3 regions of the Mesorhizobium sp. B2-3-14 genome follow, and region 2 is predicted to be linked to each of the others. Evidence: riboswitches for the same ligand, from Rfam matches in the RefSeq annotation. Region 2 holds a riboswitch; each other region holds the start of a gene.
The links. A riboswitch is a leader RNA that binds a small molecule or an ion and turns the genes downstream of it on or off. The one in region 2 is predicted to bind cobalamin.
Positions count from the first base shown of each region.

Region 1: it holds a riboswitch for cobalamin, as region 2 does, so the genes downstream of both, bluB (5,6-dimethylbenzimidazole synthase) here and FJ950_RS06170 (CbtB domain-containing protein) in region 2, are expected to answer to the same signal.
Region 3: it holds a riboswitch for cobalamin, as region 2 does, so the genes downstream of both, FJ950_RS03600 (aromatic ring-hydroxylating dioxygenase subunit alpha) here and FJ950_RS06170 (CbtB domain-containing protein) in region 2, are expected to answer to the same signal.

Region 1 is NZ_VFVP01000005.1:43,676-53,811, forward strand. It holds gene FJ950_RS14680 (TlyA family RNA methyltransferase) at 1-47, opposite strand, end outside; gene FJ950_RS14685 (GFA family protein) at 221-622, shown strand; gene FJ950_RS14690 (hypothetical protein) at 619-912, opposite strand; gene dxs (1-deoxy-D-xylulose-5-phosphate synthase) at 1,061-2,998, opposite strand; gene FJ950_RS14700 (pirin family protein) at 3,074-3,994, opposite strand; gene FJ950_RS14705 (DUF2277 domain-containing protein) at 4,034-4,300, opposite strand; gene FJ950_RS14710 (exodeoxyribonuclease VII small subunit) at 4,393-4,644, opposite strand; gene FJ950_RS14715 (histone deacetylase family protein) at 4,648-5,574, opposite strand; cobalamin riboswitch at 5,753-5,935, shown strand; partial or broken gene bluB (5,6-dimethylbenzimidazole synthase) at 6,007-6,612, shown strand; gene FJ950_RS14725 (hypothetical protein) at 6,729-7,712, opposite strand; gene FJ950_RS14730 (TetR/AcrR family transcriptional regulator) at 7,803-8,411, opposite strand; gene FJ950_RS14735 (MFS transporter) at 8,532-9,752, shown strand; gene ribB (3,4-dihydroxy-2-butanone-4-phosphate synthase) at 9,772-10,136, opposite strand, start outside.
Region 2 is NZ_VFVP01000002.1:311,894-322,029, reverse strand. It holds gene FJ950_RS06220 (ABC transporter ATP-binding protein) at 1-39, opposite strand, end outside; gene FJ950_RS06215 (ABC transporter substrate-binding protein) at 51-1,055, opposite strand; gene FJ950_RS06210 (RidA family protein) at 1,323-1,706, shown strand; gene FJ950_RS06205 (creatininase family protein) at 1,763-2,566, shown strand; gene FJ950_RS06200 (tyrosine phosphatase family protein) at 2,567-3,076, opposite strand; gene cobD (threonine-phosphate decarboxylase CobD) at 3,073-4,119, opposite strand; gene cbiB (adenosylcobinamide-phosphate synthase CbiB) at 4,118-5,092, shown strand; gene cobO (cob(I)yrinic acid a,c-diamide adenosyltransferase) at 5,089-5,703, opposite strand; gene cobU (bifunctional adenosylcobinamide kinase/adenosylcobinamide-phosphate guanylyltransferase) at 5,705-6,220, opposite strand; gene FJ950_RS06175 (CbtA family protein) at 6,213-7,016, opposite strand; gene FJ950_RS06170 (CbtB domain-containing protein) at 7,032-7,211, opposite strand; cobalamin riboswitch at 7,247-7,446, opposite strand; gene FJ950_RS06165 (aromatic ring-hydroxylating dioxygenase subunit alpha) at 7,590-8,765, shown strand; gene FJ950_RS06160 (MFS transporter) at 8,769-9,968, opposite strand.
Region 3 is NZ_VFVP01000001.1:777,279-787,414, reverse strand. It holds gene FJ950_RS03615 (serine kinase) at 1-345, opposite strand, end outside; gene FJ950_RS03610 (PqqD family peptide modification chaperone) at 378-809, opposite strand; gene FJ950_RS03605 (hybrid-cluster NAD(P)-dependent oxidoreductase) at 951-2,051, opposite strand; gene FJ950_RS03600 (aromatic ring-hydroxylating dioxygenase subunit alpha) at 2,129-3,376, opposite strand; cobalamin riboswitch at 3,488-3,690, opposite strand; gene FJ950_RS03595 (DUF680 domain-containing protein) at 4,183-4,383, shown strand; gene FJ950_RS03590 (DUF680 domain-containing protein) at 4,453-4,659, shown strand; gene FJ950_RS03585 (DUF680 domain-containing protein) at 4,730-4,978, shown strand; gene ugpC (sn-glycerol-3-phosphate ABC transporter ATP-binding protein UgpC) at 5,052-6,164, opposite strand; gene FJ950_RS03575 (alpha-glucosidase) at 6,194-7,858, opposite strand; gene FJ950_RS03570 (carbohydrate ABC transporter permease) at 7,863-9,017, opposite strand; gene FJ950_RS03565 (sugar ABC transporter permease) at 9,019-10,032, opposite strand.

The sequences.
Region 1 (10,136 bases), on a different contig from region 2:
AGGTCGTCGAGCCGCTGGCGTGTGCTTGCTGGCAGAGGCGAGTTCATCGGCCTTCTCTGACGAAAGCCCGCGGTGAAGGCAAGGACATTAGATGGACCAAAGTGATCCTACGAGAGCGGCTGGTGCATCGAACCAGGCCGCGGCTTGCGCCCATTATGCCGGTCCGGCAGAATATTGGCCACGAAGAGCCCTCTGTTTGTCGCAACTCGAAGGAGAACGAATGCTGACGGGAACCTGCCACTGTGGCGCCGCCCACTGGACGCTGGAGGGCGACCCCGGCCCGGTGACGGCCTGCAACTGCACGCTTTGCCGCCGCTATGGCACGCTCTGGGCCTATGATTATGTCGACGAACGCATTCGCGTTTCGGGGCCAATGGGCAGCTATACGCGCGCCGGACAGGAAGACCCGTCGCTCGAGATCCTGTTCTGCCCGCGTTGCGCCTGCGTGCTCGGCTGGCGCGGACTGCGCGCCAGCGCCTCGGGTCGAAGACGCATGGCCGTCAATGTCCGGCTGGCGCCCCCCGAGGCCGTCGCCGATCTGCCGATCGACCATTTCGATGGCCTCGACACTTACGACGATCTGCCGCGCGACGGCCGCTGCGTACGCGACATGTGGTTTTAGAAGATGGTTCGCGGAGCCTGGCGCTCGATGGCTGGAGACAAACCGTCGTCTCGACCGCCTGAAGCCTGCTCACGCGCATGCCCGGTCGCAACAGGTGATACAGGCGAAGGATCCGGCGGCACCACAAGCTGCGGAATTTGCTTGTAGGAAAAGCCGCCGCGGATATCGCCCATCTTGCCGGCGACAATGCCTATCGCCGCCTTTTCGAGATTGCGGTCGTAGGGCGTTTCGGCGGCAGCCGGTACGACCATCACCGCCAAGAAGGCCGCGCCGCACAGAAGCGTCTTCATTCTCGTTGTCTCCCTGCCTGGCTGTGATCTAGCAGGGCGGCGTTGAAAAACGGCCAAGGGACAGGGTAAGCAAAACGCCAAACGGCAACGTTAACAATGCCTTATAAAATCGAGCCGGCAAACTGATTCAAGCTGTTGAGGTTTTGATTCAGGCGCGCTGGGCGCGGACCGTATGACCGAGCGCGATGAATACGGTGCGCACGATTCCGGCGACGTCGAGGCCAGCATCGGCATACATCTTCTCTGGCTTGGCGTGGTCGGTGAAGGCATCCGGCAGCACCAGCGGGCGTACCTTCAGCCCGCTTTCGAGCAGTCCTTCATGGGCGAGGAATTGCAGCACATGGCTGGCGAAGCCGCCAATTGCGCCCTCCTCCACCGTCACCAGAACCTCATGCGAGCGGGCCAGCCGCCGGATCAGATCCTGGTCGAGCGGCTTGGCGAAACGGGCATCGGCGACCGTGGTGGAAAGCCCGGCCGCGCCGAGTTCCTCGGCCGCGATGAGGCAATCCTGCAGCCTTGTGCCGAACGACAGGAGGGCAACCTTGCTGCCTTCCCGGACGATGCGGCCTTTGCCGATCTCCAGAACAGAGCCTCGCTCGGGCATGTCGACGCCGACGCCGTTGCCGCGCGGATAGCGGAAGGCGATCGGCCCATCGTCATAGCTGGCGGCGGTGCGCACCATGTGACGCAATTCCGCCTCGTCGGCCGCGGCCATTACGATAAAGCCCGGCAGGCTTGCCAGGAAGGTGGTGTCGAACGCGCCGCAATGGGTGGCACCGTCGGCGCCGACAAAGCCGGCGCGATCGATGGGGAAACGCACCGGCAGTTTCTGGATCGCGACGTCATGGACGACCTGATCGTAGGCACGCTGCAGGAAGGTCGAATAGATCGCGGCGAAGGGCTTGTAGCCTTCCGTCGCCAGGCCGGCGGCGAAGGTCACCGCATGCTGCTCGGCAATGCCGACGTCGAAAGTCCTTGACGGAAACACCTCGCCGAACAGGTCGAGGCCGGTGCCGCCCGGCATCGCGGCGGTGACGGCGACGATGCGGTCGTCCTCGCGCCCCTCCTGGATCAGGCTTTCGGCAAACACCTTGGTGTAGGCCGGTGCATTGGCCGGCGCCTTGGCCTGTGCGCCGGTGATGACGTCGAATTTGTTGACGCCATGATACTTGTCGGCGGCCGCCTCCGCCGGCGCGTAGCCCTTGCCCTTCTGGGTGACGACATGGATCAGCACCGGACCCTTGCCGTTGTCACGGACATTTTTCAGGACCGGGATGAGATGCTCCAGATTGTGACCGTCAATCGGGCCGATGTGATAGAAGCCGAGTTCCTCGAACAAGGTGCCGCCGGTGACGTAACCGCGCGCATGCTCGACCGCGCGGGTGATGGCTCGATCGGCCCGCTTGCCTAGATAGGAGGTCAGCTTCTTGCCAAAGTCGCGCAGGCCGACATAGGCCTTGCCGGAAGCCAGACGCGCCAGATAGGCGCTCATGGCGCCGGTTGGCGGGGCGATCGACATGTCATTGTCGTTGAGGATGACGATGAGGCGCGCATCGAGCGCGCCGGCATTGTTCATCGCCTCATAAGCCATGCCGGCCGACATGGCGCCGTCGCCGATGACGGAGATGACATTGTTGCGCCCGCCTGAGAGGTCGCGGGCGGCGGCCATGCCGAGGCCGGCCGATATCGATGTCGAGGAGTGGGCGGCGCCGAACGGGTCATATTCGCTCTCGGCTCGGCGGGTGAAGCCCGACAACCCGCCTTCCTGGCGCAAGGTGCGGATGCGGTCGCGACGGCCGGTCAGTATCTTGTGCGGATAGGCCTGGTGGCCGACATCCCAGATCAGCCGGTCATCGGGTGTGTTGAAGACATAATGCAGTGCCACGGTCAGTTCGACCACGCCAAGGCCGGCACCGAGATGGCCGCCGGTGCGCGACACCGCGTCGATCAATTCGAGGCGAAGCTCCGATGCCAATTGCGGCAAGTCGCTCTCGGCCAGCGTGCGCAGGTCGGCCGGGACGCGAACCCTATCGAGAAGCGGCGTATGCGGCGTTGCGTTCACGTTGGGCCCAGACTTTCTGTTCATCGGCGGGATAGGCCGCCGGCCGGCGAAAGTAAATGCGTGTCGCTGACGCGGACGGTCAGCCCCTCACCGATCTTCTCAGCCTTCCGGCAGCGGGATGAATTCTTTCTCATCGCCAGGAACGATATCGAAGCGGCCGGTCTTCCATTCCTGCTTGGCCTGCTCGATGCGCTCCTTGGACGAGGAAACGAAATTCCACCAGATGTAGCGCTTCGAACCGAGAGACGCGCCGCCGAACAGCATGAAATGCGCACCCGTCGATGACGATATGACGATCTCGTCGCCGGGCCGGAACACCAGCAGCCGTTCCGCTGGAAAGACATCACCCGAAATCGAGACCTCGCCCTCCAGCGTGTAGATGGCGCGCTCCTCGGCATCGGGCGGGATTTTGACGCTGGCGCCGGGCGCCAGCCGCAAATCTGCATAGAGTGTCTCGGAATCGGCCCGCACCGGAGACCGCAAACCCTGGAAATCACCGATGACGACGCGGCCGCAGACGCCTTCGGCGTCGATTTCGGGAAGCCGCAGCGCCGCTGTGTTCTCGAACACCGGCGCCACCTCTTCCTTGCCGTCCGGCAGAGCCAACCAGGTCTGCAGGCCGGAGATCGACATCGGCGCGCCGCGCAATTCCTGCGGCGTGCGTTCGGAGTGGACGATGCCGCGACCGGCCGTCATCAGGTTCACGTCGCCGGGTTGAATGACCATTTCGGTGCCGAGCGAATCGCGGTGCCTGATCTTGCCGTCGAACAGATAGGTCACGGTCGACAGGCCGATATGCGGGTGGGGACGGACATCGAGCGCCTGGCCCGCGCGCATGATCGCGGGACCCATTCGATCGAAGAAGATGAACGGCCCGACCAGGCGCCGCTTGGCGGTCGGCAAGGCGCGACGCACCTCGAAACCGCCAATGTCCTTGGCGTTAGGGATAACCATCAGCTCGATCTGGTCGCTGGCGAAGGCATCGCCGGCCTCAGGGTCCTTGCCGGGGAAGAAGCTCATGAACTCTCCTCGTCAGCGGTCAGTGGGCGCTTGGGCATATCAGGCGAACCGGATCGCCGCTTTTGCTTTTAATTTGGCTGCCACCTCTTCGCGATTGCGCGGATGCTGGTGGGTTTCGAGGGAATCGAGCAATTCGCGTGCGGATGCCGCGATGGCTTCGACGGCATGATCGAACGCATGCTGGTTCTTGGCAGAAGGCCGCGTCGTGCCGCTCAGCTTGCGGACAAACTGCAGTGCCGCGTCGCGGACTTCGTCGTTGGTTGCCGGCGGATCAAAATTGAACAGGGTCTTGATGTTTCTGCACATCGCTTCCGTATCTCCTCTTGTCCGTTTCAATCGGGACGAACTGTATCCTCAATGATGATCGTGTCCAAAAACCGGTAAGGCTGCTCCGGACCTCAGTCCGCGTCGAGCGGCTCGGTTCCAACCGGCTTGCCGTCGCGCGACAGCCTGATCTTCTCGACCTTGTCCTCGGCGGCCTTCAGCAGCCGGTCGCAATGAACCTTCAGCGCCTCGCCGCGCTCGTAAATCCGGATCGACTGGTCGAGCGGTACGTCGCCACGCTCCAGATCATCGACGATCTTCTCCAGTGCGTCGAGTGCCTGTTCAAAGCTCATCGCCTTGACGTCTTCGTTGATCTCACCGGTCATCATTCATCCTTTCATCAGTCGCCCGACATGGGCGGCGACCGAAAATGCCAATCCCTGCAGATCGTAGCCGCCCTCGAGCAGGCTGACGAGCCGGTTACCGCCGTGGATTGCGGCGCGCTGCATCAGCTGGCCGGTCGCCCAGTCGAAATCGTCCTCGGTCAGATTGATTTCCGCCAGCGGGTCGCGATGGTGCGCGTCGAAGCCGGCCGAAACGATAATCAGATCCGGCGCGAAATTGTCGAGTGCCGGCAGCACGCGCGACAGGAACGCATCGCGAAACACCTCGCTGCCCGTCCGAGGCGCCAGCGGCGCATTGACGATGTTGCCGGCGCCGGTCTCACTCTTCGCGCCCGTGCCGGGATAAAGCGGCATCTGGTGCGTCGAGCAATAGAGCACCGAGGGATCGTCCCAAAAAATATCCTGCGTGCCGTTGCCGTGATGCACGTCCCAGTCGACGACAGCGACACGCTCGGCGCCATGCTTCCTCTGCGCATGGCGCGCTGCGATTGCGGCCGTGTTGAAGAAGCAGAAGCCCATGGCCGTGGTCTTTTCGGCATGGTGGCCGGGCGGGCGGGCGGCGACGAAGACGTTGTCGGCGCGGCCCGCAAAGACGTCGTCGACGGCGGCATTGGCGGCACCGATCGCCGTAATCACCGCCTGCCAGCTTTTCGGGCTGGCGGTGGTGTCGGCGTCGATGCGGGCAATGCCTTCGTCGGGGATGGCGGCGCGGACACGCGCGACGAAATCGGCGGGATGCGCGTAGAGGATGGTCGCCTCGTCGCCGTGCGGTGCCTCGACGCGGTCAAGCGTGGCAAAAGCTTCGTCGTCGAGCACGCGCTCGATGGCGCGCAGGCGGTCGGGCCGCTCGGGGTGACCGGGCGGCGTGATGTGTTCGAGAAAGATCGGGTGCGTGTAGAGACGGGTGGCCATGCCCCCTATCTAGTGCCCCGGCGTCGTGATGGCCATGCGTTGCGGCTTGATCGCTGGGGAAAATCGAACCTGCGTCCATTCATGTCGCTGCGGGCATTGGCGGCGCCGGCCCTTCGGCGTAAGGTCGCAACCACTGCCTGGTGCCCGCCGGGCTGTTTGTTTTAGCGGCATTTTGCGACGCCAAGTGATTCCACTTGGCTGCAAATGCCTTGGCGGGAGAATCGGGAACACGGTTGAACTCCGTGGCGTGCCCAACGCTGTGAGGGGGACCGCGCCGGTAAATGCCACTGTCGATGACGGGAAGGCACCGGACGCGGGTCGATCCCGAGCCAGAAGACCGGCCTGGCAGGCATCGTCATCCGCATGGTCAGGCGGATGACATCGATTGCAATCGCAAGGGGACAAGCGATGCCGGAAGCTATGACCGCTCCAATGGGCGATGGATTTGACCAGATTGCGCGCGACGCTGTTTACCGCGCCATCTTCACACGGCGCGACGTCCGCAGCCATTTTACATCGGAGGCGATCGACGACGAGGTGCTGGCGCGGCTGCTGCTTGCCGCCCACCACGCGCCATCGGTCGGCTTCATGCAACCCTGGAATTTCATCGTCATTCGCGATGCCGCGCGGCGGGCGGAGGTGCGCGACCTGTTCCTGGCCGCGCGAGAACGGGAACTGCCTGAAATCGAAGCAGAACGGCAGGCGCTCTACCGCAAGCTCAAGCTGGAAGGCATTTGCGAAAGCGCGCTCAACATCTGCATCACCTGCGACCGCGAGCGCTCGAAAGGCTCGCCGCTGGGGCGCTGGCACAATCCGGAGATGGATCTCTACAGCACGGTCTGCGCGGTGCAGAATTTCTGGCTGGCCGCGCGTGCCGAAGGCGTCGGCGTCGGCTGGGTCAGCATCATCGAGGCGCAAGCGCTGAAAAGCTTGCTGGCCATTCCCGATCAAATGACGCCGATCGCCTATCTCTGCGTCGGCCGCGTTTCCGAATTCGCACCGAAGCCGGATCTCGAAACACACGGCTGGGGCCGGCGGCTGCCGTTGCCCGAGCTTATCATGAGCGAGACTTTTCGCGGACAAGGCGAAGCGCCGCTCAAATCAGCAGTGGCGCGCCTCGGTACCGCCGCCGGTGCGCCCGCGAGCCTAGCCGATCAGCGCGTCGCGCCGGCCGTGCCCCAGCGCGAACCGCCGAAAGTGGAGAGCGCCTTGTCCTTGAGTTCCCTGAACTTCGACGAGGCTTCGGCCAGCCTGGCGTCCCAGGCGGCATCGGGCACCTGACCCTCGATAGTCTTGAAATAGACCTGCATCAGGCAGGCAATGGCGAACGGCTCAATGAAGGCCGCCTTGAAAGCCCAGGCAAAGACGATTGCCAGCACGAAAGCCCAGCCGGCGAGCTGCCCGGGCATGACGTAAAGAATAGCGGCTGCCGGAGCCAGCATCAGCAGGAAAATCACGAACGACACGCCCCACATGATGACCCCTAGCCAGACGGCATTCTTGACCATGGTCTTGCCGTTCTGGGCGTAGAGCACAACGCCTTGGCGCGCGGTTTCGAACGGCGAGGACGAACTGATGCGAATGTTGTAGCCGAGAATGATCTCGTCGACATAGGTCAGCGACAGGCGAATCACCGTGTTGAGGAACGAAACCAGGCCGCTCAGGCCAGGAATGGGCAGGAAGGCCGCGATGCCGCCGAGCAGGCCGGTGATGGCGTGTATGGCGCCCTTGACCAATTGATCGACGACGAAAAGGATGTTGGCCTCGGCAAAACGCTCGGTCACGACCTCTTTCGCGTAGGCGATCTGGTTCTGGCCGTCGGGAATATCATTGCCGTCGATCAGATGCACCATGACGGCGATATGGCCCGCCTTGACGACGTAGAGAATGTATTCGCGGATCCAGTAGACGGCGATCGAGACGATGCCGAAACCGACCACGCCGCCCCACATCGCAAAAGACAATGGTCCGTCGGGATCGGTAGAAATATGGCCGACGCCATAGCCGACGGAGGCGCCGGTGCCGGTGGCCACGATGTAGGCCAGCGTGATGCCGAAATAGACGATCATGCGAAAGACAATGAAAGGCCAGGTCCGCATCATGATGGACACCGACCTGCCGATATCGAAATCCCACACGCCCCGAATCTCCCCTCAGAGATGGCTGCGGAGGATGCGCTCAAACCGGCTATTGTCAATTGCAGGCAGTGGCGGGACTGCCATGGCGGTTCATCTTGAAAGCGCTTCCGGCTTTTTCAGCAGGCCTTCGAGCAATTGCTTGAACGCGGCCACCACCATCTTCGATGTCGCTTCGGGATCTTGCGAATTGGCGATGCGCTGCGCGGCCTGGCTGCTCGCCCCATTGATCAGCCGCGCTGCCGACTCCGGGTCGACGCCGGGGACGACCACCCCTTCCCGCTGCAGCGCTGTCAGATGATCGGTCATTGAACCGACGCAGGCATTGGCATTCGACCACAGTGCCGGATCGCCCAGCACAGCCGGACCATCCCGGAACATGATGCGCTGGATTTCCGGCTCCAGCGCCATTTCGATATAGGTGGTGCATTCGTCGACGAAATGCTGCCAGCGGGTCGGCGCCCGCGACGCGACCTCATTCACCCGGGCCGCCATTTCCGCGTCGATTTCGGCGATAACCGCCTCAAGCAGTCCCTTCTTGTCGCCGAAGTGATGATAAAGGGCGCCGCGCGTCAGCCCGGCCGACGCGGTGAAATCATCCATCGACGCTTCGGCATAGCCAATGGTGCCGAAAGCCTGGCGCGCCGCGGCGATCAGCTTGGCGCGTGTCTCGGCGATCATCTCCTTGCGCGGTCGATGCATGCTTCTGGCCTTACTTACATACGCTCCGTATGCCAATTGACATACGCGACGTATGCTCTATTTAACACTTATACGTCTCGTATGTAATTGTCGAATCGCCCCTTGTCGAGGAACAGGATCATGCAAAACCCCTATTCGGAAATCTTTCGCGCGCCCGGAGCCAGGGGCTTTGCCGCCGCCGGCTTCATGGCGCGCCTGCCGATCGCCATGGCGCCGATCGGCATCGTGGCGATGCTGTCGCAGACGCGTGGCGAATACTGGCTGGCGGGTGCGGTTTCGGCGACATTCGCCTTGGCCAATGCCTTCCTGGCGCCGCAAATATCGAGGTTGGTCGACCGCCTCGGCCAGACGCGGGTTGTCGTACCCACCACCATCATCTCCGTGCTCGCATTCGCGGCCCTGATCGCATCGGCCAATCAAGACTGGCCGGTATGGACGCTGTTCGCGTCGGCGCTGCTGGCCGCGGCAATGCCAAGCATGCCGGCCATGGTGCGGGCGCGCTGGACCGAGATTTTCCGGGGCCGGTCCGAGATGAACACCGCCTTCGCCTTCGAGTCGGCGGCGGACGAACTGGTCTATATCGCCGGCGCATCGCTATCTGTGGGCCTCAGCGCCGCGCTGTTCCCGGAAGCGGGCGTGCTCGTCAGCACGCTGTTCCTCGCCTTGGGCTCGATAGCCTTCGTTCTGCAGCGTTCGACCGAGCCGCAAGTGCGGCCGGTGGACCATGGCTCCAGCGGCTCGGCAATCCGCCTGGGGCCGGTTCAAATCATCACCTTCGCCATGATCTTCATCGGCGCGACCTTCGCGACGACGGAGGTGAGCACGGTGGCGATCACCAAGGAACTCGGCCAGCCGGGCACTGCCAGTCTCGTCATCGGCGTCTATGCGCTGGGCTCCTTCGTGCTCGGCATCATCATCGGCGCGCTCAACCTGAAAGCACCGCTGCAGCGCCAGCTCGCCATCGCGGTTGCCTTGGTCGCGCTCGGCACACTGCTGCCGCTTAGCGCCAGCACCGTGCCAGCGCTCGCGCTGACTGTCTTCATCAGTGGCGTGGCGATCTCGCCGACCTTCATCACCGCCTTCGGCCTGATCGAGCGGCATGTCCCGGAAGCGATGCTGACCGAAGGCATCACCTGGGTAACCACCGGGATCGGCATCGGCATGGCGCTGGGCTCCTTCGCCGCCGGCGCCGTGGTGGATGCATTCGGCGCCCAGAACGGATTCTGGGTCTCGGTGACGTCAGGCGCTATCGCGCTGATCACGGTGCTGCTCGGCCAGCGCAGCCTCGCCACCCACGAATGCGAGTTGGAAGGATGCGAGGCGGCAATCCCGGCCGAGTGACAGGCAGGGTTTGTCGAGCTCAGATGATCTCGGTCTTGGCGATGTGGATGCCAAAGCCTTCGAGGCCGACATAGTGGCGCTCGCGCGAGGCAATCAGGTTGATCGAGGAAATGCCGAGGTCCTTCAGGATCTGGGCGCCAAGGCCGATCTCGCGCCATTCGCTCTCGCGCCGGCGCGCCTCTTCATGGTCCTCGCGGTCGCCTGGCGCCGGCCGGTTGCGCTCCTGGTGGGCAACGCCGACCGAGCCTTCCCTGAGATAGACGATGACGCCGCGCTTGCGTTCGCCCATCGCCTTCATGATGCCGTCGAGCCGGTGGCTGGTGCCGAACACGTCGGTCACCACATCCTCCGAATGCAGCCGCACCGGCACCTCCTCGCCGTCGC
Region 2 (10,136 bases):
GTCCGAGGCGGGCGTTTGCGCCACCTGTTCCCGCATCATGCCGGGCCGGCCTATTTCTTCAGCTCGAGCCCGACCCCCTTGTTGATGAAGGCCAGCGTGTAGGCTTTCGTGATGTCGATGCCTTCAGGCGTGACCTTGGCCTTGACCATCTTGTCGTAGAAGCTCTTGATCCGTTCTTCCTTCATGGCGCCGATGCCGAGCTTCTCGGTGTCGCCGGAATCGGCCAGGCCGAACTTCTTCATCTGCTCGATCGAGAAAGCGATCTGCTCGTCGCTCATGTCAGGATTGTCTTTCTTGATCATGTCGTTGGCGGCCTTGTTGTCGCCGTAGAGGTACTTGTACCATCCCTTGGCCGAGCCATCGACGAAGCACTGGACAACCTCAGGTTTCTTGTCGATCGTCTCCTGCATCACCTCGATCGTGGTCGAATAGGTGTCCCAGCCGTAGTCGGCGAGCAGGAACTGGTTCGGCACGAAGCCGCCTTCCTTCTTGACCGCGAACGGCTCCGAGGTGACGTAGCCCTGCTGGATAGACTTCTTGTTGGCGAGGAAAGGGGCGGTGTTGTAGGTGTAGGGGACGCGCTTTGAAGCGTCGAAACCGAGCTCGATGACCATCCACTGGAAGAAGGTCTGCACGCCTTCGTCACCCAGAATGTACTGCTCGGCGTTCTTCAGGTCTTCCCATTTGTCGAGCCCCTCGCCGGGGTGGGACATGATGACCTGCGGGTCCTTCTGGAAGTCGGCTGCCACCACACGCATCGGAATGCCTTGCTGGACGGCGTCGAAGGCCGACAGCAGATTGCCGCCCATGTAGAAATCGATCTTGCCGGCGAGCAACATCGGCCGGCCGCTGACCTGCGGGCCGCCCTGCATGATGGTGACGTCGAGACCGCAGGCGGCATAGGTGCCATCGGCCACGGCCTGGTAGTAGCCGCCATGTTCCGGCTCGGCGAGCCAGTTGGTGCCGAAAGTGACTTTTTCATTCGCCGCCGCGCCCAGCGTGCTGGCCGCAAGCAGGGCCACCACCGCGGCCGAAATCTTCTGTTTCACGTACATTGACACCGCCCTTTATTTGCACCGGCGCGTTGCGCGCCGTGCTTGACACCAAAGATTCAAGAAGCAAGACACATGCCACCGGCGTCGCGCGCCGGGACCCGCCCGCCTGCACCACAGCCATCTGCGAAAGCCGGAAAGGTCGTGCTGCACCGAAGGGCATCGTGCCTATTTTTTGAACGCCTGTCCACAATCGCACCGGCGACATGCACCACCATCTTGATGGTGCAATGCGTCCGGCCTTAGGCTGGCGATATCCAGGAGATTGCCATGTTCAAATTCCTTACCCCTAAGTCGATCAAGCCACCCTTTGCCCGCTACAGCCACGGCGTCGAGGTGCCGGCCGGCAAGCGTCTGGTGCTGTGCTCGGGTCAGGTCGCCATCACGGCGGACGACCAGATACCGGAAGATGCCGGCGCGCAGGCCGAACTCTGCTTCAGGAACATCGCGGCGGTTCTGGGCGAAGCCGGGCTGGGACTTGGCGACATCGTTCGCATCAACGCCTATGTCACCGACCGCGCGCATCTGCGGCCCTATATGGAGGTTCGCGACCGGCTGTTTTCGAGCCCGGCGCCAGCCTCGACGCTGATGATCGTTTCCGGCTTTGCCCGGCCCGAATTCAAGGTCGAGGTCGAGGCCATCGCGGCCGGGTGATCGACAGGCCGGCCGCACCGCGCTAGGTCTGACCTGATCATTTGAAGAGGCGTGACATGACTGCTGGCAAGAAACGCGTATGGTGGGGCGACTACCGGACCACCGAATACGCCTCGATCGATCCCGAGGCGACAATCGCGGTGCTGCCGCTGGCGGCTATCGAGCAGCATGGACCGCATCTGCCTGTGTCGACCGACACTTCGATCATGAACGGCATGCTCGACACGGTGATTTCACGCTTGCCCGACGATCTCGACATCCGCATCCTGCCGGTCCAGGCGGTGGGCAAGTCGAACGAGCATCTGCACGCGCCGGGCACTCTCACCTTGCCGGCAACGACGCTGGTCGACGCCTGGACCGAGCTCGGCCTGTCGATCGCGCGCGCCGGCGTGCGCAAGCTCATCGTCGTCAATTCGCATGGCGGCAATGAGGAGATCATGGGCATCGTCACGCGGGAATTGCGCGTGCGCGAAAAGATGCTGGCGGTGAAGACCAGTTGGCAGCGCTTTGGCCGCCCGGCCGGCATGTACACCGAACTCGAGGATCGTCACGGCATTCATGGCGGCGATGTCGAGACGTCACTGATGCTGCATTTCCGGCCCGATCTCGTCGACATGGGCAAGGCCGACAATTTCGTTTCCAACGTCGCCAAGGCCGAGCAGGAATTCTCGCTGCTGCGCCACACAGGCACCCACGCCTTCGCCTGGATCGCCGGGGATCTCAACCCGAACGGCGTGGTCGGCGACGCCAGCATCGCGACAGCCGAGAAAGGCCGGCTGACGGCGGAATATCAGGCTGACGGGTTCATCAACCTGGTGCGAGACGTGCGAAAGGCCAAGCTCGCGGAGTGGCTGAAATAGCTAACCGTCGATCTTGAGGGCGAACGGCGTGCCTTCAAAGGCGTCGGCGCCGCGCCCGATCGACTCGATCGCCTCGATCATGCGGCCGTTGCGCTGAAGCAGCGCGTCGGCCACCGCGATCAGCCGCGGATTGGGCGTCGCCGAAGGCGATAGCGCTCGCAGCGTCCGCGCCAGTTCCACCTCGTTGCGTTTCGGCGCCAAAGCCGCGGCGATGATATAGGCCGAGGCGGTCGAACGGCTGATGCCGGCATAGCAGTGCACCAGCATTGGTTTCGCCCGGTCCCAGCGGCGTGCGAAATCGAGCAGGTTACGGACATGCTCCTCGCCCGGCATGGTCATGCCGTCCTGCGCCACGGCGATGTCGTGCATGACCAGGTGCAGATGGTTTTTCCTTGGGATCGAGGCCGGTCGGACTACGTCCGTTCCGGCGGCGAGCAGCGACAGCATGCGGTCGGCGCCGGTCCTGGCCACCACTTCCTCGATTTTCGCCAATGAGCAGACATGGATCATTGTTTGAAACCTTTCGAACGATCCTCGCGCCGCGACGCCCAATCGGCAAGAGCGGATTCGAGCCTGCGCCACTCCTCCTCGCTCCCCGGCAGGCCGGCGCGCAAGGCATGCGGCCGTTCGGAGAAATGCCGCAGCAGGATGCCGCCCTGGCCAAGCCCGGAAAACAGGCCGCCGGCATCGGGCAGGCTGAGATAGCGGAACAGCGTGGTGCCCCCCGCGACGGGAACGCCGAAACGGCTAAACAGCGCATCGAGCCGCACCGTCGCTTCCGCCAGCGAGGCCCGCATCGCATCCTGCCAATCGAGATCGGCGAGCGCGCGGATGCCATATTCCAGGGCCGGTCCTGCGACAGCCCACGGCCCGAACTGCATGTCCAGCCGTTCAGCCGTCGGCGCGTCGGCAAGCGCGAACCCGAGCCGCAGGCCGGCCAAACCAAAGAACTTCCCGAAGGAACGCAGCACGACGATGCCGCCCTGGCCGACATCGCCGGCGAGGCTGTGCTCGCGTGGACCGACATCCATGAACGCCTCGTCGACGACCAGCAGCCCGCCCTTGGCGCGAAGTCCGGCGGCCAGCACCAGCAACCGGTCGCGCTCGACGACGCGCCCATCGGGATTGTTCGGATTGACTATGATGGCGAGGTCGGCTTCCGCCAGCGCCGCGAAATCGCTGAGCTCGACCACCTCGTGCCCGGCAATCGCCGCCGCCCGGGCGTGTTCGGCATAGGTCGGCCCCAGCACCATTGCCTTGCCGGGCCTCACCAGCGAGGCGACGCGCGGCAACAGGATCTGTGTGCCAGGGGCTGCCACCACGGTTGCTGGGGAAGGCGCCCCATAGGTGTTGGCCGCAATCTCTACCAGTTCGCGCCCACGCGCGGCCTCTGGCAATCGCCACAGCGAGGTGGCGGGCAGGTCGAAAAGCGGGTAGGAGTGCGGATTGATACCGGTCGAGAGGTCGACGAAAGGCAGCACGGCATTGGGGAAAAGCGCCCTTGCCCGGCCAAGACTTCCACCATGGTCCACCGCTCCTTCAAGAAGCTTCATGTCAGTCCTGATCGCTTTCCTGTCATTAATTGTCGAATTCGCCCTTAGTTATCCCGACTGGCTGTTTCGCGCCATCGGCCATCCGGTGACATGGTTCGGCAGGCTAATATCCTTTCTCGACTTGCGGCTCAACCGCGCCACTGATCCCGACGCGTTGCGTCGCCAACGTGGTGTCCAGGCGCTTCTGGTCATCGTGCTGGTGCCGGCGATAGCAGGCCTTTGCGTGCAGCTTGTTCTGCTCTGGTTCGTCCCCCTGGGGTGGATCGTTGCCGTCTTTCTGGCGACATCGCTTCTGTCACAGAAAAGCCTTTACGAACATGTCGAAGCCGTCGCCGACGCGCTCGACAGCGGAGGCCTCGACATGGGCCGAGCCGCCGTTTCGCGGATCGTCGGCCGTGATCCCGAGACACTCGACCGCGCCGGCGTCTGCCGCGCGGCAATCGAGAGCCTGGCGGAAAATTTTTCCGACGGCATCGTCGCCCCCGCCTTCTGGACCGGGGTCGGAGGGCTCGCCGGCGGCGCGGCCTACAAGGCGGCCAACACTGCCGATTCGATGGTCGGCCACCGGACTCCGCGCCATGAGGCCTTCGGCTGGGCGGCGGCGCGCTTCGACGACTGGATCAACCTGCCTGCATCGCGGCTGACGGCGCTGCTGATCGTGCTCGCTTCCCTCCTGGTCGAGGGCGCCGACCCCCGCGACGCCTGGAAGGCGGTACGGCGCGACGCGAAAAAACACCGCTCGCCCAATGCCGGCTGGCCGGAAGCGGCCATGGCCGGCGCGCTCGGGCTGGCGCTCGCCGGACCACGCAGCTATGGCGGTGTCATGGTCGACGACATCTTCATGGGCGAAGGCGGCCGCCGCGATGTCGACAGCGGCGATATCAGGCGGGCGCTCAAGCTTTACCGGGTCGCGGACTACCTGCTGATCGGCTTGTTCGGCCTTGTCGCGCTGATCGCCGTTCTGGTTTTCTAGAACTCGATGCCTTGCTGCGCTTTCACGCCAGCCGAGAAATGGTGCTTTGTCACCCCCATCTCGGTGACCAGGTCCGCCGCCTCGACCAGTGCCGGCTTGGCGTTGCGGCCGGTGACGACGACATGCAGGCCTTCGCGGCGAGCCTTGAGCGCCGCAACCACCTTGTCGAGAGCGAGATAGTCGTAGCGCAAGGCAATGTTGAGCTCGTCGAGCACGACAAGGCTGATCGAGGGGTCGGCGATCAATTCCAGAGCCTTGGCCCAGGCGGCCTCGGCGGCAGCGATATCGCGCTTCAGGTCCTGCGTCTCCCAGGTGAAACCCTCGCCCATTGCGTGCCAGACGACACGGTCGCCAAAGACGGCAAAGGCCTCCTTCTCGCCGGTGTGCCACTTGCCCTTGATGAACTGGACGACGCCGACGCGCTTGCCGTAGCCGAGCATGCGCAGCGCGAGACCGAAGGCGGCCGTGGTCTTGCCCTTGCCGGGACCGGTGTTGACGATCAGCAACCCCTTCTCGATCGTCTTGCCCGCAACCTCGGCGTCCTGCACCGCCTTGCGCTTGGCCATCTTGGCGCGATGGCGTTCTTCATCCTTGTCGTCGATATCGGTCATTTCACTTCACCTTGAGCGGTAGCCCCGCCACCATGAGCAGCACCGTGTCGGCAATCGCGGCGACCCGCTGGTTGAGCCGGCCGGCATCGTCACGAAACCGACGCGCCAGTGCGTTGTCGGGCACGATGCCTTGCCCGACCTCGTTCGTTACCACGAACCACGGTCCGCGCGGCCGCGACAGCACGTCCGCCAGCCGCCGGCACGCGGCCTCGACGTCGTGATCGGCCAGCATGTGATTGGTCAGCCACAGCGTCAGGCAGTCGACAAGCACCGGCTGCCCGTCTGGCAACGCCTCCAGCGCTTCTGCGAGGTCGAGTGGCGCATCGATGGTCAACCAGCCCTCACCGCGCCGCGAGCGGTGCAGCGCGATGCGCTCGCGCATCTCGTCGTCATAGGCTTGCGCCGTGGCGATATAGGCCCAGGGCGAGGGCAATGCCGTCACCAGGGTTTCGGCGTGCGCGCTCTTGCCGGAGCGCGCACCGCCGATGATGAAGGTCAGCCTGCCGCGATCAGGCAAAGCTGTCGCGCAGGCTGGTCGCCGTGCCGGTGAAGCGCCTGCGCACCACGCCCACGATCGCGCCAAGCACCAGCCAGAACACCAGATTGGTCACCGTCACCGCCACCACGAACTGATGGTGCAGGCCTTCCGGGATCGGTGTCTCGAAACTGTCGGGCTGCGGCGCGCCGACGACATGCGGCGCGACGATCAGCAAGACGGCGAGGATGGTCAATGGCAACGATCTGCGAAACACGATCAGGCCCAGGCCGGTCGCGGTCGCGGCCGCCGTCGCCGTCCACCAGATCTGGCGCGGCAGAAGATCGGCCGCCGGCATTGCCGGCAGTTCCGGCTGCAGTCCGAGGCCCGGTGCCAGTGTGAACACGGCAAAGCCGGCCAAACCCCAGAACACACCCTGGCGCCAGTTGCCGACGCCGCCGAAGAACTCGGAAACCGCGACCAGGACCAGTGCGAAGCCGATGCCGGTGACGATATTGGCAACCACGCTAAAGGCGAAACGCTCGAAACCGTCGGCCGGCGCCCAGCCTTCGTCTTCCTCCGCCGGTGCCATGGCATCGGTGCCCGCGGGCGCGGCAGAGCTCATGGCATTCCCAGCGGAGGCCACCGTGCTCATGGCATCATTGGTCGCCGCTGGTGCGGTCGCGTGATCATGGTGGTGGCCGCCGTCGGCCTTTTCGTAGACTTCCGCCTTGAGGATCAGCGGCACGGTGGCATAGGCCTGCATGCAGGCGAGGACGACACCGGCCACGAGCCCCGCGATCGCCGCGACGAACACGACGTTGCGAAACAGATTCATGATGTCGGATCCTCGTTAGTGGCAGGGAAACGCCATCGAGTGGCGATAGTCGTGGGCAGCATTGTGGACCGCATCGATATGCGAGAAGCCGACAAAGCCGACGACGAAGATGCCGAGCAGCGCCGCGAGCGCGAGCTGCATGAAGCGCGACTGCGAGGAGACGGAGGCGCCGAGGGAGACGGAAGCGGTAGTCATGTCTTGTCCTTTCGCCCTCCACCCGAGGGCATCGAAGTCAGTTTCCTGTCGCCGGCAGGTCTCCTGGCTCGCGGATAAGCGCCCTTCCCCACCTTCCCGAAGAAAAATCTTCAGTGGCATATGGAGAGGACTACCGCACACAGTTGCGGGGGCAGCCACGGCATTGGGCAGGAATTCCTGCCCGCACCGCATTCCCTCTTGGCTCCAAAAAGGAACCGACGACATCGGTGACTATAGGGAAATTCGCCGCGCCCGGCAAACCAAATTCCGACAGCCGCCAGAGCAGGAGCGCCGTATCGGCGAAGCTGCCCTCCTCCCGTCCCGATTGACAAACTTCATGGCCGGGTGTCGGCTGGCACCCCTCACGGGAAGCCAGCCATGCAGCCCAATGCCAGCGAGCGCGAGCCCTATAACGGCCTGACTCGAACGGAGCCGACGCTGCCCTCGTCGGCCTATTGGGACCAGGACAACTATCAGCGCGATCTCGACGCCATCTGGTACAGGAACTGGCTGCTCGTCTGCCGCGAGGCCGACCTTGCCCAGCCTTTGGCGTTCCGCACCTTCCGCGTCGGTACGCAGGAAATCCTCCTGCTGCGCGACGACACCGGCGAGTTGCATGCCTTCCACAACACCTGCCGGCATCGCGGCTCGCAGCTTTGCCAGGAAAGCCAGGGCCGGCTGAAGGCGCGGCTGATCACCTGCCCGTATCATGCCTGGTCCTATTCGCTGCGTGGCGATCTGGTGCGCGTGCCGTCGAAATCGCTGCCTGACGGCTTCGACAAGGCCGATCACCCGCTTTATCGCGTCGCGCTCTCGGTGTGGCGGGGCTTCGTCTTCGTCAATCTTGCGGAAGATGCCGCCAGCTCGGCGCAATCTTCCTTCGATCCGGCCTCCGGCGATCTCGGCAATTGGCCGCTGGAAACGTTGGTATCAGGCCACGTGCTGCGCAAGGTGATGAACTGCAACTGGAAGATTTTTTGGGAAAACTTCAACGAGTGTCTGCACTGCCCGGGCGTCCACAAGGATCTGTCGCGGCTGGTGCCGATCTATGGCCGCGGCCTGATGAGCCGGCATGACGATCCCGAATGGCTCCGCCACGCCGACAATGACGCGCCGGAATTTTCCGGCGGCCTGCGCGCCGGGGCTGAGACATGGTCGCGTGATGGGCAGACGCACGGGCCGATCTTCCCGAGCTTGACGCCGGCGGAACGCAGCACCGGTCAGACCTATGCCACCAGCCTGCCGTCGATGTTCATCGTCGGCCATGTCGACTATGTCAGGACCGTGCGGCTTACGCCGCTCGGTCCCGAACAGACCGAATTGACCGCGGAATGGCTGTTCGCGCCCGAGGCGCTCGCCGAGACCGACATCGACAACATCGTTGCCTTCGGCACACAGGTGCTGGAGGAGGACGCGGCAATCTGCGAGGTCAACCAGAAGGGCCTGCGCTCGATGCGTCATACAGCTGGCGTGCTGATGCCCGAGGAGTACGACCTGCACCGCTTCCACGATTGGGTGCGCGAACGGCACGCTGCGCGCTCACCCGAGGCCTGAAGATCACAGCGACTTCGGCAGATATCGCCAGGTCATGAAGCCGCAAAAGGCTGCCAGTAGCCCGAGCGTGACGAACACCGAGCCCAGACCGAAGAAGGCCAGCACCACCGAATAGACCAGCGGCGGCGTCAGTTCCGAAAAATCGAGATAGGTGCGGTAGACCGCCGCCATCTGCGCGCGCTCATAGGAGCGCACCGAGCGCATGAAGGCGGTCGAACCCAGCGCGTCGAGCGCGATGGTGAAGAAGGCGCCGCACAGCAGGAAGGCACCGGTGAGCAACGGCACGGTTTCGCCCACGGCACCGGCCGCCAGCAGCGTCGCCGACATGGCGAAATAGGCAAATGTCATGGTCCTGCGGCCGCCGAAGCGTTTCCCCGCCTTGCCCCAGAAGATCGCCATGAACAGCAGCGCGTTGCCGGCCGAGACCAGCAGGCCGCCGGCCAATTCGCCCTCGCCGGTGATGACCATGAACAGCGGTCCATAGACGAAGAAGGTCGTCCAGAAGCAGGAACGGCCGAAGGCTATCAGCCAGGCCAATCTCAGCCTCGGCTGGGCGACGAAGCGGCCGATGTTGGCGAGCGGATTGGCCGGTCGTGTCTTGCCCGGGCGGATCGACTGGTTGTCGCTCAGCCGATAGGTCCAGAACAGCGCCAGCAAAGCCATGGCGAACACCGCCACCGCGCCATGCGCGGCATAAATGCCGAAGCGCGTATAGAGAAAAATGCCGAGCGTCGGCCCGCAGGTCCAGGCAACCATCGACCACGCCATCCGCAGCGATTCGGCCTGCATGAAATCGGTCTTGCGGATGTGATCCATGATGTAGAGGTTGAGCGTGATCGACAGCGCGCTGGCGCCCATCACCCGGCACAGCATCCCGGCCAGTTGCCCGGCGAGCGTATGGGTGACGAAGAACAGCGAGCCGATAGCGAGCAGGCAGGCGCCCGCCGTGTAGACCCAGCGCCGCGCGAAGCGCCGGATCAGCATCGGCATGAACAAGGTCACCGACAGGCCGAGCAGGGACACGGCGGTGTAAAGTATGGAGACGATCTGCTCGTTGTGGAGAATCTCGTAGGCCTGGATCGGTATGACGCTCGACACCATGGCGCGGGCGAAGGATTCGACCGCGTAAAGCGAGGCGAAGGTGCGCGCATCCGCGGCCTTGAGGGCCGGAAGCCAGATCGGATGGCGAACATGGGTGGACATTGCTTCCCCAAAGCAGAATCGCGGCGTCGAATCTGCCGTGGACATTTCAGGCGCATTAAGAGGAAACCGACGCACATCCGGCAAAAAGCGAAGCCGGTCAAAGGCTTTTCCGCGCTGGCCCAACCCGGCGGCTGGCGCGGACCCCGCCGCGCGGTCCAGGCCAAGGCG
Region 3 (10,136 bases), on a different contig from region 2:
GAGGTCGTGGAAATGGTGCCCGCGCAAACCGGCTTCGGCGAGCTGTTTGGCAAAACCGTGCTCGGTGAAATGGGCATCGCCCCAGTGCGCCGGCTCCGGGATGCCGTCAATGCCGGGATGCGCGATGAAGATGCGACCCGTGGACGGTGCCGGCTGGTCATGCCCGGGCTCGACAAAAGCATGGCCCAATGCATCGGCAAGCACGCCGTGACCGAGATGCACGGTCAGTTCAAGCCAGGGCAGGCGAACCTTTCGCATGGTCGGATAGCGCGCGGCCGCGCCTTCAGCGGCGGCGATGAGATACCTGGCGTAATCCGGCAAGGTTTCGAGCGTGACGCGCGGCATCAATCGCCTTCCATCACGCTGCGGCCGCCCCGTCAGGAAGCCTGCTTGACCGCCGGCCAGCCGAGAGGTTCCTCGACCTCGTGGATGGGATCAACGACGATCAGGTCGGCGAGGTCGTCGTGAATGCTCACATTGAGCGGCTCGTTCGTGGCGGCAAGCTCGGCAGGCAAATCGCCCGGCAAAGGCTGCGCCGCCGCGTCCAAGCGCACCAGCAAACCCAATTCGAGCAATTGCGATATGAAGCGTTCGAGTTCGGCCTGGCCTATTGTCGAGCCGCCGGCGCTCAGCCCGACCAGAGCCTGGGCGTCCGCGCCGGATGAAAGCGCCTGCCATACCTTGCTGCCGGAATCGGAAAAGCCGAAATATTTGCCATTGGCAAGATTGAGCACCACGGCCTCGCCATCGAAAGATTCGAAAACGATATCCCGGCTCGCTACCGCATAGGCGTGGGAGTCATGCGTCATTGTTGCCCCGTCCTGCATTTCCTGCCCGCCAGCAGGACCGCTTCCACCAACAACGCCTGTAAACTTTCAGGTCTTCCTTGGCAAGGTAACCTTTGCCGGCAACGCGGGACCATTTCCGGGTTCAGTCGAAAGCCGGGCGGATCAAGCCTCGATTTCAAGCGGCGACAATGGCTTGGAACAACAGGCCAGGATGAAGCCATCATCGATCTCATGATCGAGGATGCCGCCATTGTGGCTCATCTCGACGCTGCCGGAGACTTTCTTCACTTTGCAAGTTCCGCACAGGCCGAATTCGCAGGCGGCCGGTATTCGCACGCCCGAGGCGCGCGCCGTCTGCAGCACGGTCTGGCCGGCGACACAGTCGGCGTCGACATCCGAAAGCGCGAAGCGGATCGGCGTCGCGGCTTCGACGCAAATCGCCGCGCCGTCTTCAGCCGGCGAGGCAAACGGCGCTGGGATTTCCTCCATCGCCGGCGCGGCAAAGCTCTCTTGATGGTATTTTGCCATGTCGAACCCGGCGGCCTCCAGCATGCCGCGCACGGCGCGCATGAAAGGGTCGGGGCCGCAGCAGAAGATTTCGCGTTCGCGGAAATCGGGCGCCAGGAGCGGCAGCCGGATGGCGTCGATGCGGCCCATATGGCCGTACCAGCCCTCGCGGCTCGACCGCTCCTCGATCATGAAGCCGAGCGACAGCCCCGGCATATGGCCGCCGAGCAGTTCGAGTTCCTTGCGAAAGATGATCTCTTCCGGGCGCCGCGCGCAATTGACGAAGCCGACATCGGTCCATGGCGCGCAGTCGTTCAGCCAGCGCAGCATCGACATCATCGGCGTCACGCCCGAACCGGCCGAGATGAACAGGTATTTCGCCGCCGGGTGGCTGTGCAGCGAAAAGTCGCCGCCCGGTCCATAGGCCTTGACGTGCGAGCCGGGCGTCAGGTGATCGAACATCCAGCGTGTGCCGACGCTGCCCGCCTGCGCCTTCACCGTCACCGCGATCGAGAATGGCCGTGACGGCGATGATGACAGCGTGTAGGTGCGCATCAGCGGGCCGTCCGGTGTCGGCAATTCCAGCGTCACGAACTGGCCCGGCTTGTAGCGGAACCAGGTCTGGTTGTCGGAGCGGAAGGTGAAGGTCTTGACGTCGGGCGCCTCGTCGCTGACGCCGGTTACTTCCAGCACCTGCAGCCTGTCGTTCCACGGCGCCATCTGGTCGAGGTGGCGATAGAGGCCAAGATCAGTCATGGCGTTCATCCCTGCATACCTTTCATTTTGGGCGTGTCGTGATCCCAAAGCCGCTGCACAGTTTTGGCCGACATGCGCTAGGCGACACTGCGCAGAGCAGGCCGGCCGTCTTCGGAAAGCCGTGGGCCGATAAAGCGCGCGTACCAGTCGACGAACTGGATGACGCCGCCCTCGTGCAGCTCCGAATAGGGACCGGGCTCGTAGGCCGGCGACAGGATGCCGAAGGCATTTTCCTCGACGATGCGGCGGTCCTGGTCGTTGGTCTCGGTCCAGACATGGGTGAGTTCGGCGAGATCGTAGTCGACGCCTTCCACGGCATCCTTGTGGACCAGCCATTTGGTCGTAACCGCTGTTTCCGTGGCGCTGACCGGCAGCACGCGGAACGTCACCGCATGATCCACGAGGATATGGTTCCAGGTTGTCGGGTAGTGATAGTGCATCAGCGTGCCGATCCGGTCGGCCGAGACGCTGTCGGACAGGTTCTTCTTCACCGCCCGCTTGCCGGTCATCGTGTAGCTCTGGGCATCGCGCAGCAGCGGCGCGCGGGTGGCGCGGTATTGTCCGGCCGGGTCGATGCGAAACTTGCTGGGCAGGCCAACAGCTTCGCACTTCGCCCAGTGGGCCAGCATCTCCGGATCGCTGTCGGCGCCTTGCACGCCGGTCACGGTCGGCGCTTCCGGGAAGGTCTTGCACAGCTCAGGATGGTTGCCCGCGCAATGGTAGCATTCGCGGTTGTTTTCCCAGACCAGCTTCCAGTTGCCCTTCTCGATGATCGTGCTCTCGAAGGCGATCTTGGCCTCGCTCAGCCGGTGCGGCTGGAGATAGGGCTCGATCATCGCCTGCATCGGCGCGAAGTCGGCGGGCTCCTTGGCCAGGCAGATGAAGACATAGCCGGCGACGCTTTCGCAGGCGACCGGCTTGAGCCCGAACTGGCTCTTGTCGAACCCATCGGCCATCTGGCGGGCGAACAGCAGCCGGCCGTCGAGTTCGTAGGTCCACTGGTGATAGGGACACACCAGTTTGGCGGCCATGCCCTTGTCGGTGTTGCAGACGCGGCTGCCGCGATGGCGGCAGGAATTGTGGAAAGCGTTGATCTTGCCCTGCTGATCGCGCACCAGCACGACCGGATAGTCGCCGATCTGCACGGTGATGAAGCTGCCCGGCTTGGGCAACTCGCAATCATGGCCGATGAACAGCCAGTCGCGATACCAGATCAGTTCCATGTCAAGCTTGAAGTAGTCCGGGTCGGTATAGAAGGGCTGTTCCAGCGAAAGGCCCTGTCTGCGGCCGTTCAAAAGCCTCAGCATGTCGTTGCGCGCGTCCATGTCCTGTCCTCATTTTCAAGGACTGAACTGGTGGTGATGGAGGAAGGACTGGGCGCAAGCCGGCGAAGCCGGACAACACCATCCGCCCCTTGACCGCCCACCGCGATCAGTCGAGTTCTAGCGATCTCGGGCTGGTTTCCGGGCTCTGGAGTTGTCCTGGCGGACCATCGCGACACCTTCCCAGGCTTTCGCCCAGTGGTCTCCCGTTGCGACTTGAACTCCACCACCGTTGCGGGGGCAGCGCCGGAATCTGACCGGCTTCCCAATTCTCCGCTCCGTCGTCACGCAGCGGCACCTGAGATCGCTCGATCTAATCACGACAGGGTTTGCGACATCGGCACGAAAGCGACATCGCATCCATGCGGCGCGACACGTACGCGGGATCGTCCCGGCGCGGTTGCAGCGGGGGAATCGCCTCTTCTCGCCAGGCGCGCGGGCACAGTTTTCGACCCTCAGCCGGGCCGGAAAAGGGTTAATGGTTTCGAAAAGTGACTATTAGCAGAGTCTAAAATCGAACCGAACGGTTCGTTTCTGTTGACGGTGCGTGCAGGACGGTGTGAACGCCCAGCCTTCCGACACAGTTGGTGATCGGGTTATGATCTCAGACAACTATTTGATATCAAACGGAAAAATAAGACATGTAGAAGGCGTTGGTACAATTTCAAGTGGTGGAGTCATGGTCCACGCTGAACAACTTCGTGATTGGAAACGGCAAGGGGGCTCTCCCACATCGGGGCTGTCCGAACGACGCGATTTAATCCCAAGACACGCCGCTAGACGGACGGGAAAAATACTGGAGTACAAAAATGAAAAAGATCATTCTCACTGCCGCCGCCCTTCTGGCTATTTCCGGCAGCGCCTTCGCTAGCAGCGACCATTATGGTTCGAACGCCGCGACCCCCACGGCTACTGTCGACAGCTCCTACACCGCTTCGACTAAGAAGTCGGAGCCGGCTGCCCAGACGCCTGTGACGGGCGCCGACCACAACCTCTTCGGCAACAATTAATAGCGATCCCCGGCACGCGGCGGGTGACCCTGCCGCGCTGGTGGACCCTACAAATTCAGGAGTATTAAAATGAACAAGATCCTCATTGCTGCCGCTGCCGTTCTGGCTCTCTCCGGCAGCGCTTTCGCCGGCAGCGACAACTATGGCTCCAACGGCGCCAACCAGGCTGCTGCCGCTTCGACCGACAATTCGAACACCGCGTCGATCGGCAAGTCGGCTCCGGCCACCTCGGCGCCTGTCCAGCAGGGCAGCGACCGCAACCTCTTCGGCCATTAACGGCCATCCCACGGCCGGTGGGCTCTGGCCCGCCGGTCCGCGGGACTTCCAAAATTCAGGAGTACCTAAAATGAACAAGATCCTCATTGCCGCCGCCGCCGTTCTGGCCGTCTCCGGCAGCGCCTTCGCCGGCAGCGACAATTATGGCTCCAACGGCGTCAACCAGCCCACTGCTTCGTCGACTGTCAATGTCGATACGTCGCATACAGGTGCGATCCGCAACAGCGATTCGCCTGTCTACAAGCTGCTCAACTCGTCCGGCGACGTGCAGAAGCCGGCCCATCAGGGTGCCGATCGCAATCTCTTCGGCAACAACTAACCAGCCTGTGCAGACAAGAACAGCGGCGGGCCAGGCCCGCCGCTCTTGTTCTTTCATTACCGGACGGCCGTCTTCAGGCCGCCTTTGCTTCCGCTTCGTGGAGGGCAAAGGAGCGACCATCGGCATCGAAGATATGGAGATCGCCGGCATTGGCGGTCAGCCGCAGCGTCGAGCCGCGCTTGACCTCGACATTGCCCGGCAGCTTGGTCACCAGCGGCAGGTCGGCCCGGCCGATATCGACATAGACCAGCTGGACCTCGCCAAGCTGTTCGAGATAATCGACGGTCCCCTCGAACAGATAATCCGCACCGCTGGCGATCGCGAGATCTTCCGGCCGTACGCCGAAGCTGACCGCCGCTCCCTTTGCCGAAGCAGGTGTCGCGATCGGCACCGTCGCCTTGCGGCCGCCGACATGGCTGACGATGGTCGGATTGCCCGTCTTGTCGACCGTCGCCGGCAGGATGTTCATGGCCGGCGAGCCGATGAACTGGGCGACGAAGAGGTTGCCGGGGTTCTTGTAGAGTTCCATGGGCGTGCCGACCTGCTCGATGTGCCCGTCCTTCAGCACGACGATGCGGTCGGCCAGCGTCATCGCCTCGACCTGGTCGTGCGTGACGTAGATCATGGTCGTGTTGGGCATCGATTCCTTGAGCTTGGCGATCTCGATGCGCGTCGCAACGCGCAATGCGGCGTCAAGGTTCGACAGCGGTTCGTCGAACAGGAACACCTTCGGATTGCGCACGATGGCGCGGCCGATGGCGACGCGCTGCCGCTGGCCGCCCGACATCGCCTTGGGCAGACGGTCGAGATATTTGGTCAGCTGCAGGATCTCGGCGGCTTGCCGAACCCTTTTGTCGATCTCGGCCTTGCTTTCCCCACCGATCTTCATCGAGAAGGCCATGTTGTCGTAGACGGTCATGTGGGGGTAGAGGGCATAGGACTGGAACACCATGGCGATGCCGCGCTTCGAGGGTGGCACGTCGTTGACCACCTGGCCGTCGATCTTGAGTTCACCCGACGTGATTTCCTCGAGCCCGGCGATCGAGCGCAGCAAGGTCGACTTGCCGCAGCCCGACGGGCCGACGAAGACTATGAACTCGCCCGATTTGATGTCGAGGTCAATGCCGTGGAGAATGTTAAGATTGCCATAGGACTTCTTCACTTGTCTCAAATTGACATCGGCCATTGGTTTCCTCCAGTGATTCCTCGGATGTTTCAGCCTATGCGTCCGAACCAGGCGCCATAGCCGCCGAGCTCGACCGACCCGGTGCTCGCCTGCCCGGAGAGCCCGTGTCCCGGCAAAGGTTGCAGGGTTCGGTTGCCGAGGTCAACCTTCGCCGGCCTTGCGCCCAGATTGAAGACGCAGACGATCTCCTCATTGCCCGACCGGCGGGTGAAGGCGACGGTGTCGCCCTGGCTTTCGATGAAGGCGATGTCCCCCTTGGCCAGCGCCGGATGGGCGCGGCGGAAAGAAAGAAAGCGCCGGTAATGCTCAAGCAGGGAGGTTTCGTCGCCTTGCTGCACGTTGACCGCCTGCGGCAGATGCTCGGCCGGTACCGGCAACCAGGGTTTTGCCTGGGAGAAGCCGCCATTCCTTGCATTGCCATCCCACACCATGGGCGTGCGGCAGCCGTCGCGGCCCTTGAATTCAGGCCAGAAACGGATGCCGTAGGGATCCTGCAGATCCTCGAAGCGCAGGTCGGCCTCGCCGAGGCCGAGTTCTTCGCCCTGGTAGATGCAGACCGAACCGCGCAGCGACATCAGCAATGCCGAGATGACCTTGAGATAGGCCGACGGGTCCGCCTCGTCGGCGGCCCAGCGCGAGGCCGGTCGCATCACGTCATGGTTGGAAAACGCCCAGCACGACCAGCCGTCGCTGGCCACCCGGCCAAAAGCTTCCAGCACCGAGCGGACCTTGGCGGCGCTGATCTTTTCCGGCGCCAGGAAGTCGAAGGAATAGCACATATGCACGCGCTTGCCGCCGGCGGTATAGGCGGCGACCACGTCCAGCCCGCGTTGCGAATCGCCGACTTCGCCGACCGCGGCGGTCGCCGGGTACTCGTCGAGCAGCGCCCGGAAGCGCTCGAGGAAGGCGAGGTTCTCCGGTCGGCTTTTGTCGTAGATATGGTCCTGGTAGTTGTAGGGATTGACCGCCGGCGCGGTCTGGTCGTTGCGCTGTTCCGGCGGCAGCGGCGGGTTGTTTTCCAGCCCCTGGCTGTGGAAGTAAAAATTGATGGTGTCGAGGCGAAAGCCGTCGACGCCGCGTTCCAGCCAGAAGCGGGTGACGTCGAGCAGCGCGTCCTGGACTTCGCGGTTGTGGAAATTGAGGTCGGGCTGCTCGGCCAGGAAATTGTGCAGGTAGTATTGCTGGCGGCTGGTGTCCCATTGCCAGGCCGAGCCGCCAAAGATCGACAGCCAGTTGTTGGGCGGCGTGCCATCGGGTCTTGCATCCGCCCAGACATACCAGTCGGCCTTGGGATTGGTGCGGCTCGAGCGGCTTTCCTTGAACCAGGGGTGGATGTCGGCGGTATGCGACAGCACCTCGTCGATCATCACCTTGAGGCCCAGTCGGTGCGCCTCCGCCGTCAGCGCATCGAAATCCGCCAGCGTACCGAACATCGGGTCGACGTCACAATAATCCGAGACGTCATAGCCGAAATCCTTCATTGGCGATTTGAAGAAAGGCGAGATCCAGATGGCGTCCGCGCCAAGGGCGGCAATGTAGGGCAGCCTGCCGATGATGCCCTTGAGGTCGCCGATGCCGTCGCCATTGGAATCCTGATAGCTGCGCGGATAGATCTGGTAGATCACCGCGCCCCGCCACCAGTCGCGGTCGATGGCGGGGTCTGGTTTCGAAGTCGCCTTCAAAGCCGATTGCATGGTCTCAACCTCCTTTCACCGAGCCGGCCAGCAGCCCGCGGACGAAATAACGCTGCAGCGAGAAGAAGACGATCAGCGGCACGATGATGGTGATGAAGGCCGATGTCGTCAGGATCTCCCAGTTACCGCCACGCGAGCCAAGCAGAGCATTGAGCTTGGCCGTCAGCACGATCTGATCGGGCGCCGTTCCGAGGAAAACCATTGCCACCAGGAGATCGTTCCATACCCACAGGAATTGGAAGATGGCGAAGGAGGCAAGCACCGGGAAGGACAGCGGCAGCACGATCTTGACGAAGATCTCGAAATCGCTGGCGCCGTCGATGCGCGCCGATTCCATGATCTCGCGCGGCAGGCCGGCAATATAGCTTCGCAAGAGGTAGATGGCGAAGGGCAGTCCGAAGCCGGTATGCGCCAGCCAGATGCCGAGGTAGGTCTTGGACGGCACGCCGAAGAACGTGCCGACGCCATTGTAGAGCTTCAGCAGTGGAATGAGCGACATCTGCAGCGGCACCACCAGCAAGCCGATGACGACGGCGATCAGGAGCGCGCGGCCTGGAAAGCGCATCCAGGCCAGTGCGTAAGCCGCAAAGGCCGCGATCAGGATCGGGATGACGGTCGCCGGGATGGTGACCGTTAGCGAATTCATGAACGAGCGGCCGATGCCTTCGGAAAACAGCACGGTCTGATAATTGTCGGTGGTGAATTTCGGCGGCGCCGACGAAGCGTAGTAGACGCGCTGGCCCCTGTCGCCCTCGAACGCCTTTGGCGAGGCCATGACGAAGCTGCCGTCGGCCTTGATCTGGAGGGTCACGCCGTCACCGAGATCGGCTGATGTGCCGGCAGGATACTGCGTCGGTGCCGCCGCCTTGACGCCGAAGGCGCTTATCGCGCGCTTGGCCCCGTCGCCGAAGATGTTGCCCTGGAGAACGAACTTGCCGTCCTTTTCTACCTGTGTGGAGGCGGCCGGCAGTCGCCCGGCTTCCGTCTGGCTGGAACTGGCGAAGGAATTCCACCAACCCGAGGCGATGATCTGGTCCTTGTCGCGCAGCGACGAAACGAGGATGCCGAGCGTCGGGATGGTCCAGATCACCACGAAGACGAGCACCGCGATATGGACGCCGAAACGGCTGGCGAAGGAATTTCCGGTCGCGACGGCCATCTCAGTGCCCTCCCGTCTCTTTGTTGGCCTGGCGGATGTTCCAGACCATGATCGGAATGACGGCAATCATGATGATGATGGCTATGGTCGCGCCGCGGCCGAAATCGCCGCCGCCGCGGAACATCCAGTCGAACATCAGATTGGCCAGCACCTGGCTGTTCCATTGACCGTTGGTCATGGTCAGAACGATGTCGAACACTTTCAGCACCAGGATGGTGATGGTGGTCCATACCACCGCGATGGTGCCCCAGATCTGCGGCACCATGATCTTCCAGAAGATCTGGAACGGGTTGGCGCCGTCTATGACTGCGGCTTCCAGTGTTTCTTCGGGGATGCCGCGCAGCGCCGAGGACAGGATGACCATGGCAAAGCCGGTCTGGATCCAGATCAGGATGACCATCAGGAAGAAGTTGTTCCAGAACGGCAGCGATATCCAGACCTGCGGCTGGCCGCCGAAATACTGGATGATGGCGTTGAGCAGGCCGATCTGGATCTGGCCCTGGCCACGATATTCGTAGATGAACTTCCAGATCACGCTGGCGCCGACGAAGGAGATGGCCAGCGGCAGGAAGATCAGGCTTTTGGCAATCGTTCCCCACCATATCTTGTCGGTGAGCACGGCGATGATCAGGCCGAGGAAGGTGCAGGCCGCCGGCACCACCGCCAGCCACAATATGTTGTTGCGGATGGCGTTTCGCAGATCCGGATCGCGCAGCGCCCATTCATAGTTGGCGAACCCCACGAAACTCGTGCCGCCGCGATCGAAGAAGGACAGCCACAGTGTCGCGATCACCGGATAGACCAGGTAGATGGTCAGGATGATCAGCGCCGGACCCACGAACAACCAGGGCCGCACCAATCCCTGCCGGCGCAGATTGTTGACGGCGGCCGCTCCGGACACTCCGCGCGCGGGGAAGATCAGGTCAAGCAGTTTGTTGGCGCCCCAGAAATAGGCGACGCAGCCGCCGACGCCGATAATGATGACGAATATTGCCGAGAAAATCTGAGCCGCCATGGGTCCCTCTCCCTGCGCGTGACCGGCCAGCGGTGCTGGCGACCGATGCGCCGACTTTCAGTTATTCGGAACAATCGAAATGCGAAGCTTCCGGCGTGTCCCGC